Linked DNA regions of Alkaliphilus metalliredigens QYMF. The protein of the gene in region 1 interacts with the protein of each later gene in a pairwise test. Links are inferred from orthologs where the notes say so. Each region holds a gene or a part of one and is shown in the gene's direction. Other genes may lie near its edges.

Region 1 (5,446 bases):
GCCAATGCAGTTTCTAGATTTATTCGAGAAATTCCAGAGGAACTCATCACCATGGAAAAACCCTATAATCGGCAGCAAGAAGTTCGAAAAATGCAAACTTCACCCCTATTTAATGGAGGCGGAATGTATCAAAAACCCGTTAAACAGGAAAATATAACAGGGGAGATTAAAACAGGAATGAAAATCAAACATCCAAAGTTTGGTGTGGGAACAGTGGTTGCCGCATCAGGAGAAATGTTGACAATTGCTTTTCCAAATGCAGGGATCAAGAAAATTTCTACTGCCTTTACACAATTAGAAGTGATTAAATAACTTGAGTCGTGTCATACTTTCAAATCAATTCGCTAAATATATTTAATTTTCATCGGAAGATAGTGTGAAAATTGTACAAGCTAATATAGAGAACATGTTTTTAACAATATACAATAAGTATGGATATGTAGTTAGGAATATAGGTGAAAGAGGGAAGCATATGGATCAAATGAAGGAAATGGAGCAATTAGTAAAGCAGTTAAATGAGTATAGCTACAAGTATTATGTATTAGATCAACCAATTGTCAGTGATAAGGAATATGATAGTCTTTATGATCAACTGATAGAATTAGAAGAGAAAACAGGACATGTTTTATTAGACTCACCGACACAGCGGGTGGGTGGGGAACCCTTGAAAAAATTTCAATCTCACCAGCACGTCGCCCTACTGTGGAGCTTAGATAAAGCCAAGACTGCTGAAGAATTGGTTGCTTGGGAACAACGAATTAAGAAAAAATTAGAATCAAACCATGAAATTGAATATATTGTAGAGTACAAATTTGATGGGTTAACCCTAAATTTAACCTATGAAAATGGAGAACTGGTTCAAGCAGCTACCAGAGGTAATGGCGTCGTAGGAGAATCTATTATTGAACAGGTGAAAACAATCCAAGCGATTCCCTTAGGAGTTGATTTTAACAATAAGATGGAAATTCAAGGGGAAGGCTTAATGGCAATATCTACACTGGCCCAATACAATAAAACTGCTAAAGAGCCTTTGAAGAACCCTCGAAATGCTGCGGCCGGAGCTCTGAGAAACCTAGATCCCAAGGTTACAGCTAAGCGGAAACTGGGTGCTTTTTGCTATAGCATAGGGTACTATGAAGGAATGGAATTTGAAACCCATATACAAATGATTGATTTTTTGAAAAAAAACCGATTTCCTGTCAGTAACTATATAAAATCATGTAAAGGAATTGATCAAGTAATTGAGCAAATCCGTGAAGTTGAAGCAGGAATGAAAGAATTAGATTATTTAACCGATGGGATTGTAATCAAGGTAAATGATTTAAGGACAAGAGAAATTTTAGGATATACCCAAAAGTTTCCTAGATGGGCCATTGCATATAAATTTGAGGCCCAAGAGGTCACAACAAAGTTAGAAGCCGTACTATGGCAGGTAGGGAGAACTGGAAAGCTCACACCGGCCGCCCAATTAGAGCCTGTAGAAATTGCTGGTGTAACCGTCAGTAGGGCGACCCTAAATAACTGGGAGGATATTCAACGAAAAAAGGTTAAGGTGGGTTGTCAAGTATGGTTAAGGCGATCCGGAGATGTGATACCTGAAATCATGGGTGCAATAGAAGAAACCTGTGAGGAAGCAGTGGAGATTGAAAAACCTCAGCATTGCCCTGCCTGTGATAGTGAAATTGTCCATAGGGGAGTTCATATCTTTTGTCCTAACTCCCTATCCTGTAAGCCTCAGCTTGTTTCGAGAATCGTTCATTATGCAAGTCGAGATGCCATGGACATAGAGGGATTTAGTGAAAAAACCGCGGAACAGCTGTTTGAAGCTTTGGGATTAAAGAACATTGCTGCGTTATATGAGCTAAAATATGAAGATTTAATTCAACTGGAACGATTTGGAGACAAAAAGGCAAAAAATTTATTGGATGCCATAGAAGAAAGTAAAACCTGTAAGCTAGACGCTTTTATTTATGCATTAGGCATTCCTAATGTAGGCAGAAAAACAGCTGCTGACCTAGCCAATTATTTTGGTGACTTAGAGAAGATACAGAGAGCAAACTATGATGAATTAGTGGTTCTGCCTGATATTGGAGGGATTGTAGCCCAAAGTATTGTGGGTTTTTTTGAGGATGAGAAAATCATAAAAAGTATAGAGCTGCTACTGGCAGAAGGGATCAAACCGCAGCACAAGATGAAAAACAGACAGGAAAGTATTTTTTCTGGAAAGACAGTTGTGGTAACAGGAACCTTAGAGAATTATGGACGGAAGGAAATTCAAACACTTTTAGAAGAACAAGGTGCGAAGGTTTCGGGAAGTATTAGTAAAAATACGGACTTTGTTATTGCAGGGGATAATGCTGGATCAAAACTAAAAAAAGCCCAAGAAATCTTGGAATCTGGCGTGGAGACAAATTTACAAATTTTAGACGAAGCTGCCTTTGAAGCGTTGTTATAAAAATTCGTCTTATGCTACCGCATCGACTCATAGCGCACTTAGATTTTAAACGGGTATTGTTTAAAATCTCAAGTGCTTAAATAAATTCGTCTGATGTTATCGCATCGACTCACAGCGCACTTAAATTTTAAATGGGTATTCTTTAAAATTTTAAGTGCTTAAAATGGAATATGGGTTGGAATAAAATCCAACCCACATCACACCTTCAAGCTATGATTTTATGTCAGATTTACTTGAACCCTACCAGAAGTATCTGCCACCAAACAGCACAACAAGAAGCAAGAAGAAGAATAATAAGCTTTCTCGGTTGTCAGCTGTCCAGAATCCACAACGGCAGAAGATTAACACTAACAGTAGGAAGAAGAACAATAAACTACTTTGACCTCCAAACAATCCTGCTTTAGCTTCAGCCATATTTGTCACCTCCTTATAATGAGGATTTATTAACCTTTGGTTATTTCATCATATGAACAAATGCTTTAGATGGTGATAAATGAAAATAAAAAATAAATGGGGAATCGAATGATGAGAAAAATAGTTTATTTTATAATTGGTATTTTATTGTCCATTGTGGTGCTCTTAACATCTGTTCAAATCATGGCGTTTAATTTAAACCACTTTGAACGCTCCTTTGAAAGATTCAATGTTCCAGAAGTAACTGGAATGGAAATAGATCAGTTAATGTATACCATTGAAGACGTATTAGAGTATTTTGAAGACGAGCGACCTCTATTAAATACCAGAGCCATTGTGAGAGGGCAAGAACAGGAAGTGTTTGGTGAAAGGGCAGTTCTTCACATGATTGATGTGAAGGCACTTTTTATAGGTGGGAGAATTGCTAGAAATGTAGGATTAGCACTTATGCTTTTATTAACTGGAGTTATGATCATAAAAGATACAAAGTGGAAGGTTCACCTAGGTAAAACGGTTTTTATTACAGCAATAGGAAGCTTTTTAATGCTATTATTATTACTGCTCTTAATGTATGTTGATTTCTATAAATATTTCACGTATTTTCATTTGATCTTTTTTGATAACGATTTATGGATTCTTGATCCTAAAACAGAAATTTTAGTTCAAATGGTTCCGGAACCTTTTTTCTATGATACAGCAGTCAAAATTATTTTGATTTTTCTAGGGGGTCTATCGGTCTTGGGTGGACTGGGCTGGTGGAGTCAAAAGAAATACGCAAAAAAACCCTAGGAGGAAAGCCTCCTAGGGTTTTCACTATTTTATTGAAGTTTTTCGGGGATCAGTAAGTTTTTTTAGTAGATTCAAATAATTTTTTTCATGTTCAGCTTCAATTTTACCTACCTCATGAAAAAAAGAAGCAATTTCATCTAATTCTTCTTGTCGTGCTATTCGTTCAAACTCTTTGTACATGGTGGTCCATTCATAGTGTTCACTTTGAGCAGCCATCCTTAAATTAGTCACTGAGTCTTGAACACCATTTAAAAATTCGAAGATAATTCGACCATGCTCTTCCTCCTGCTTTGCTGACTCTTGGAAAACGTCTGCTACTTCATTCAGGCCCTCTTGTCGTGCAATCTTAGCAAAAAAAGCATATTTATTCCTAGCTTGGCTCTCACCAGAAAAAGCAGTCCAAAGGTTTTTTTCGGTTTGTGTTCCTTTCAAATTCATTTATCTCACCCCTATAGTTGTTTTCCTAATTAATCGATACATGATAGATTCTACTAAATATTGTAACATACTTTTACGAAAAGTAGAATGAGAGTATCAGTGAATCTGTTTTAGCAGGGTAATCAAACAGCTAAGTGTTAAGCTGCCTAGAAAAGAATAAGAGAAATAATGGAATGGGCAATGATGTTTTGAGTAGATAGACAAGGGTATAATAAAAAAAATTTAGAATGATTGACACAAAAAAAACCAAGTGATATACTGAAAACAACAAAATAATGAAAATCATTATCATGAGGGGGAATACATATGTCTCTATACAATTACCATATAAAGCAGCAATGTGTTGTTGAACAATTACCTGCAATTGGGTTGCTGAAATCCTTAGGGATGAGAGTGGGATTAACTGTGTCCATCGTTTCAAAACAGCCATGGGGAGGACCTGTTATTGTTCAGGTTGGGAAGAGAAGTATTGCTATTGGGAAGGATGTAGCAGAACAGATTGTCGTGAAGGGGGTAGCTTAATTGGGGTGTCATGAAGTTGAAGAAAAAATACAACGTGGATCGGAAGATGGACTAAGGGTCCTCTTAATGGGAAATCCTAATGTGGGCAAAAGTGTCATCTTTTCAAAGTTAACAGGAAAAGAAGTGCTAGCAGCAAACTATACTGGAACAACGGTGAGTTTCACCAAGGGTAATATACATTTTGGAAATAAGAAGGGAACGCTGATTGATGTGCCAGGGACTTATTCATTAAAGGCTACCTCGCCAGCTGAAGAGGTGGCAGTAGATTTAATGAAGGAAGGTGCAGATGTAATCATTTTTGTGCTAGATGCCACAAATCTAGAGCGGAACCTTAGTTTAGCATTACAAGTCAAGCAATATGGAATCCCTACTGTATTTGCTCTTAATTTAGGAGATGTAGCAGAGCATAAAGGAATAACCATTGACACACAAAAGCTAGAGGCAGAATTGAATGCACCTGTGATTCCAACCATTGCCACTCGAAATATAGGATTAAAGAATGTTTTAGAAAAGGCCTGGGAAGTTGCTTTACATAACTTAAGTGATGATAATGAGTATTGCTTGCAGCACGAAGATACTTGGGAAGAAGCGACTAGAATTACTAAGGCAGTTGAAAGCTATGAATATAAGGAACCTACCTTATGGGATCGGATAGAGGATTTGACTTTAAAACCATTTCCAGGTATTCCAATTGCAATGTTAGTTTTAGTACTATCACTTGGTTTCGTTGTAGGTGGAGGAAAGGCTATTAGAGCTACTATTTTTCTTCCTTTACTTAATAATTTTTATGCACCATTTATGATGAATCTTGTATCGAATTTTGTCCAA
Region 2 (4,311 bases), 1.4 Mb from region 1 along the record:
AGAATTACTGGTATCAGTGATCGCAACACAACAACACTACTACGATGTGGCCATTGGCAATGTCATCGGATCTATGATTTGTAATGTTGGACTGATTCTAGGGTTAACGACGCTATTCTCTCCAATAAAATTAAATAGATCCGGGTTTGCCATCAGAGGTTTTTTTATGTTAGGGAGTACGGCCCTAATGCTGTTCTTTTTACGGGATAGAATGATTAGCCCTAGGGAGGGAACGTGGTTTATTGTATTATTCACTATTTATATTCTAATTAACTTACAAGAATTCAATAAAAATCAAAAAAGAGTACCTCATGTCCTGAATCAAGAACAGGATGTTCCTCAAGGTAGTGCAAGTAAGAAGATCATTATGTTTATTGTAGGAGCTGTGTTTATAGCCTTAGGGGCGAGACTACTGGTTAACAATGGTGTCATCATTGCAAATATATTAGGTGTACCAGAACAGGTGGTGAGTTTGACCTTGATCGCCTTAGGAACATCGCTACCTGAGCTAACCACAGCCATCAGTTCTGTTGTAAAAGGACATCAAGGTATTTCTGTAGGAAACATTTTAGGAGCGAATATACTTGACATAGTGATGGTACTTGGGTTATCCTCTAAAATAGGAAGCCAAGGAATTGTAATTAGTTATCAAAATGTAATGCTAGGAGCAACCATATACAATATTCCCCAGACGCTTTATTTAGATCTCCCAGTGACCCTACTGATGATGGGTGTATTGGTTTTCGGGGGACTCTTGACCGGGAAGATTAATCGTGTAATTGGTTTTTTGATTTTTAGTATTTATGGTATATATTTGATTGCATTGGCTAAATTATTTATGTAGTCCTATAATAGGAGGCGTACGATGGAGAAGGAAATATTTCAACAAGTAAAGAATATCGTAAAAGCAATTGATGACAAGTTAGGAGAAGACATTGTTGTACTGAATTTAGGGCAGGTATCCCCCATATGTGATTATTTTGTTATCGCAACCGGTAAGTCAGATCGCCAGGTGAAGGCGATTGCCGATGAGGTCGAAAATCAATTAAAGGAAACAGGAGGTCTGCTAAGTCATAAAGAAGGACATAGACTAGGGAGATGGATTCTCTTAGATTATGGTGATATTGTGGTGCACATTTTCCATGAGGAAGATAGAGAATTTTATAGTATCGAGAGAATTTGGAAGGATGCATTGGTTGAAAATATTGACAAATTTATGGATAATGATATATAATATAATTTAATCAATGGTAATAAGTAGATGAATGGGTTATGTGTAGTGTGATTAATGAAAAACTGTATATATCAGAATAAAATGATAACATCATAGAAAGAACATATGGTTATAAGGAGTAGTAGGTAAACTTACTTTTTTAGAGAGTCGATGGTTGGTGTAAATCGATAAAGCAAGATGCTGAACTTGCCTTAAATAAGTACCATAAGGGTGGTTTCCTTTACAGACTACTATAAGTGGACTTTCAGTCAATTAGGGTGGTACCGCGGGAATTTCCCGTCCCTAAAGACTTGAAAGTTTTTTTGTTGTAAATTTTTGTATTTTGAAGGAGGTAGCTAAAATGGCAATATATGACTTTGGCAATATTGAAAAGAAGTGGCAGGAAAGATGGCAAGAGAACAAGGCTTTTTCAATTATAGAGAGAGATCGTCCTAAATATTACGTGCTTGAAATGTTTCCTTATCCATCTGGAAAAATTCATATGGGACATGTACGTAATTATTCAATTGGAGATGTTGTGGCTCGATTTAAGAGAATGAAAGGCTACAATGTGTTACACCCAATGGGATGGGACTCTTTCGGACTTCCTGCTGAAAATGCTGCAATAAAGCATGGAATTCATCCGGATCATTGGACTAAAGAAAATGTAAAAGAGATGAAGGAGCAGCTAGATGCCCTAGGATTAAGTTATGATTGGGATCGAGAAGTGTCAACTTGTACGCCAGAGTATTATAAATGGACACAATGGCTCTTTTTACAGTTTTATCATAAAGGACTTGCCTACAAAAAAGAATCTCAAGTTAACTGGTGTCCATCCTGTGAAACGGTTTTAGCTAACGAGCAGGTAGTCAATGGGGGCTGTGACCGATGTGATAGTTCTGTTGGTAAGAAAAACTTAAACCAATGGTACTTTAAGATTACGGATTACGCTGAAGCACTATTAGAGGATATCAAGCTTTTAGATGGGTGGCCGGAGAAGGTTAAAACAATGCAACAAAATTGGATTGGTAAAAGCCACGGAGCTGAAATTGATTTTCCCATCGAAAACACTTCAAAAGAATTGAAAGTTTTTACCACTAGACCAGATACAATCTACGGGGCTACATATATGGTTCTGGCACCAGAACACCCCTATGTGATGGAACTAGTGAAGGAAACAGAATATGAAGAAGCGGTTGTGGCCTTTCGCAATAAACTACAGCATATGTCTGATATTGAAAGGACATCTACTGAAATAGAAAAAGAAGGAATCTTTATTGGTAAGTATTGTATCAATCCTGTATCTAATGAAAAAATACCGATTTATATTGCTAATTATGTATTAGCCGACTATGGTACAGGGGCCATTATGGCGGTACCTGCTCATGATCAAAGAGATCTAGACTTTGCAAGAAAGTATGATATAACCGTGACTCCGGTTATTCGACCAATAGATGAATCAGATGGTTTTGACATCGAAAAGGAAGCTTATACAGATAGTGGTATCATGATCAACTCAGAAAAATTCAATGGATTAGATAGTGAAAAAGCTTATGAGGACATTGCAAAACATATTGAAACCCTAAATGCAGGAAAAAGGACCATTAATTATCGGTTAAGAGATTGGTTGCTTTCAAGACAACGATACTGGGGAACACCAATTCCTATCATATACTGTGATGATTGCGGTATTGTACCCGTAAGAGAAGAAGAACTGCCAGTCAAATTGCCTGTTGATGTGACATTCTCAGGAAAAGGATCATCACCACTTGAAACAAGTGAAGGTTTTTTAAACACAAACTGTCCAAGCTGTGGTAAAATGGCTAAAAGAGAGACTGACACAATGGATACCTTTGTTGATTCTTCTTGGTACTTCCTGAGATATACTGACGCAAACAATGAACAACTTCCTTTTTCTAAAGAAGCTGCTAATTATTGGGTGCCAGTAGATCAATACATTGGTGGCGTAGAGCATGCCATTTTACATCTACTTTATTCTAGATTTTTTACAAAGGTCATGAAGGATCTAGGTTTGACGGATCAACCTGAGCCATTTAAAAAGTTACTGACACAAGGGATGGTTTTAAAAGATGGGGCAAAGATGTCTAAATCAAAAGGCAATGTAGTCAGTCCTGAAGAAATCATTCAAAAGTATGGTGCAGATACAGCGAGACTATTTGTGTTGTTTGCAGCGCCACCAGAAAGAGATTTAGAATGGAGTGACCAAGGGGTTGAGGGTAGTTATCGTTTCTTGAACCGAGTATGGCGCTTAGCTGAGGAATTCATAGACAATAATCTATTTATGTCAACTTCTTTGGGTGAGGCCCTAACTAAAAGGGACAAAGATTTGAAGTATACGATACATTACACCATTAAAAAAGTAACCAGCGATGTTGAAGATAGATTTAACTTCAATACAGCCATTAGTGCGGTTATGGAGTTAATTAATGAATTATATAAATATAAAGAAACAGATCCTTCGAAATTAAATGGCGATCTATTTCGAGAAGGAATTGAAACAAGTATCTTGTTGCTAGCGCCATTTGCACCTCATTTTACCGAGGAATTATGGGAGAAACTTGGGAAAGCTGAAAGTGTCCATATGACAAATTGGCCTGAGTACGACCATGAAGCCATCATAAAGGATGAAGTTGAAATCGTTATGCAAGTCAATGGTAAGGTAAAGGATCGAATGATGGTTCCTACCAATGTATCTAAGGAAGAGCTGGAAAGTTTAGCCATGAAAAATGAAAAGATAATACAGATTATAGAAGGGAAACAAATCATTAAGATTATTGCTGTACCAAAGAAGTTAGTTAATATTGTTATAAAATAGGGGGGGCAATATGGAAAAGAAGTTACATCCAATACTACAGGGAATGATTCCTTTAGTTGAAGGAATTGCAAAAACATTGGGGAAAAATTGCGAAGTCGTGCTTCATGAAATTAAGGATAATGAAAAATCCATCGTAGCCATCACGAATGGACATGTTACAGGTAGATCAGTTGGAAGTCCTATGCTAGATGTGGGAATACAGGCAATTAGGAAAGGGAACGATGCTGATAATATATTAAACTATCGAAATAAAAGTTCAGAT

What was found. Proteins that work in one complex are often made in the same cells at the same time.
Region 2: the proteins of ligA (region 1) and leuS interact in binary tests that used the Escherichia coli proteins (3 or more experiments, as listed by UniProt). The link is inferred for Alkaliphilus metalliredigens QYMF from one-to-one orthologs.

Annotation. Positions count from the first base shown.
Region 1 is NC_009633.1:978,767-984,212, forward strand. What follows is about bases 1-2,963. They hold ligA (NAD-dependent DNA ligase LigA), read left to right. Parts: upstream 1-472; coding sequence 473-2,455; downstream 2,456-2,963. Other genes in these bases: pcrA (DNA helicase PcrA), read left to right, coding at 1-312; AMET_RS26165 (hypothetical protein), read right to left, coding at 2,696-2,869. In the rest of the region: AMET_RS04640 (TIGR01906 family membrane protein), read left to right, coding at 2,978-3,658; AMET_RS04645 (rubrerythrin family protein), read right to left, coding at 3,683-4,096; AMET_RS04650 (FeoA family protein), read left to right, coding at 4,403-4,618; AMET_RS04655 (ferrous iron transporter B), read left to right, coding at 4,619-5,446. UniProt on the Escherichia coli protein: DNA ligase that catalyzes the formation of phosphodiester linkages between 5'-phosphoryl and 3'-hydroxyl groups in double-stranded DNA using NAD as a coenzyme and as the energy source for the reaction.
Region 2 is NC_009633.1:2,378,642-2,382,952, forward strand. The notes cover bases 1,242-4,311. They hold leuS (leucine--tRNA ligase), read left to right. Parts: upstream 1,242-1,574; coding sequence 1,575-4,049; downstream 4,050-4,311. Other genes in these bases: AMET_RS11440 (helix-turn-helix transcriptional regulator), read left to right, coding at 4,060-4,311. Outside these bases: AMET_RS11425 (calcium/sodium antiporter), read left to right, coding at 1-844; rsfS (ribosome silencing factor), read left to right, coding at 866-1,234.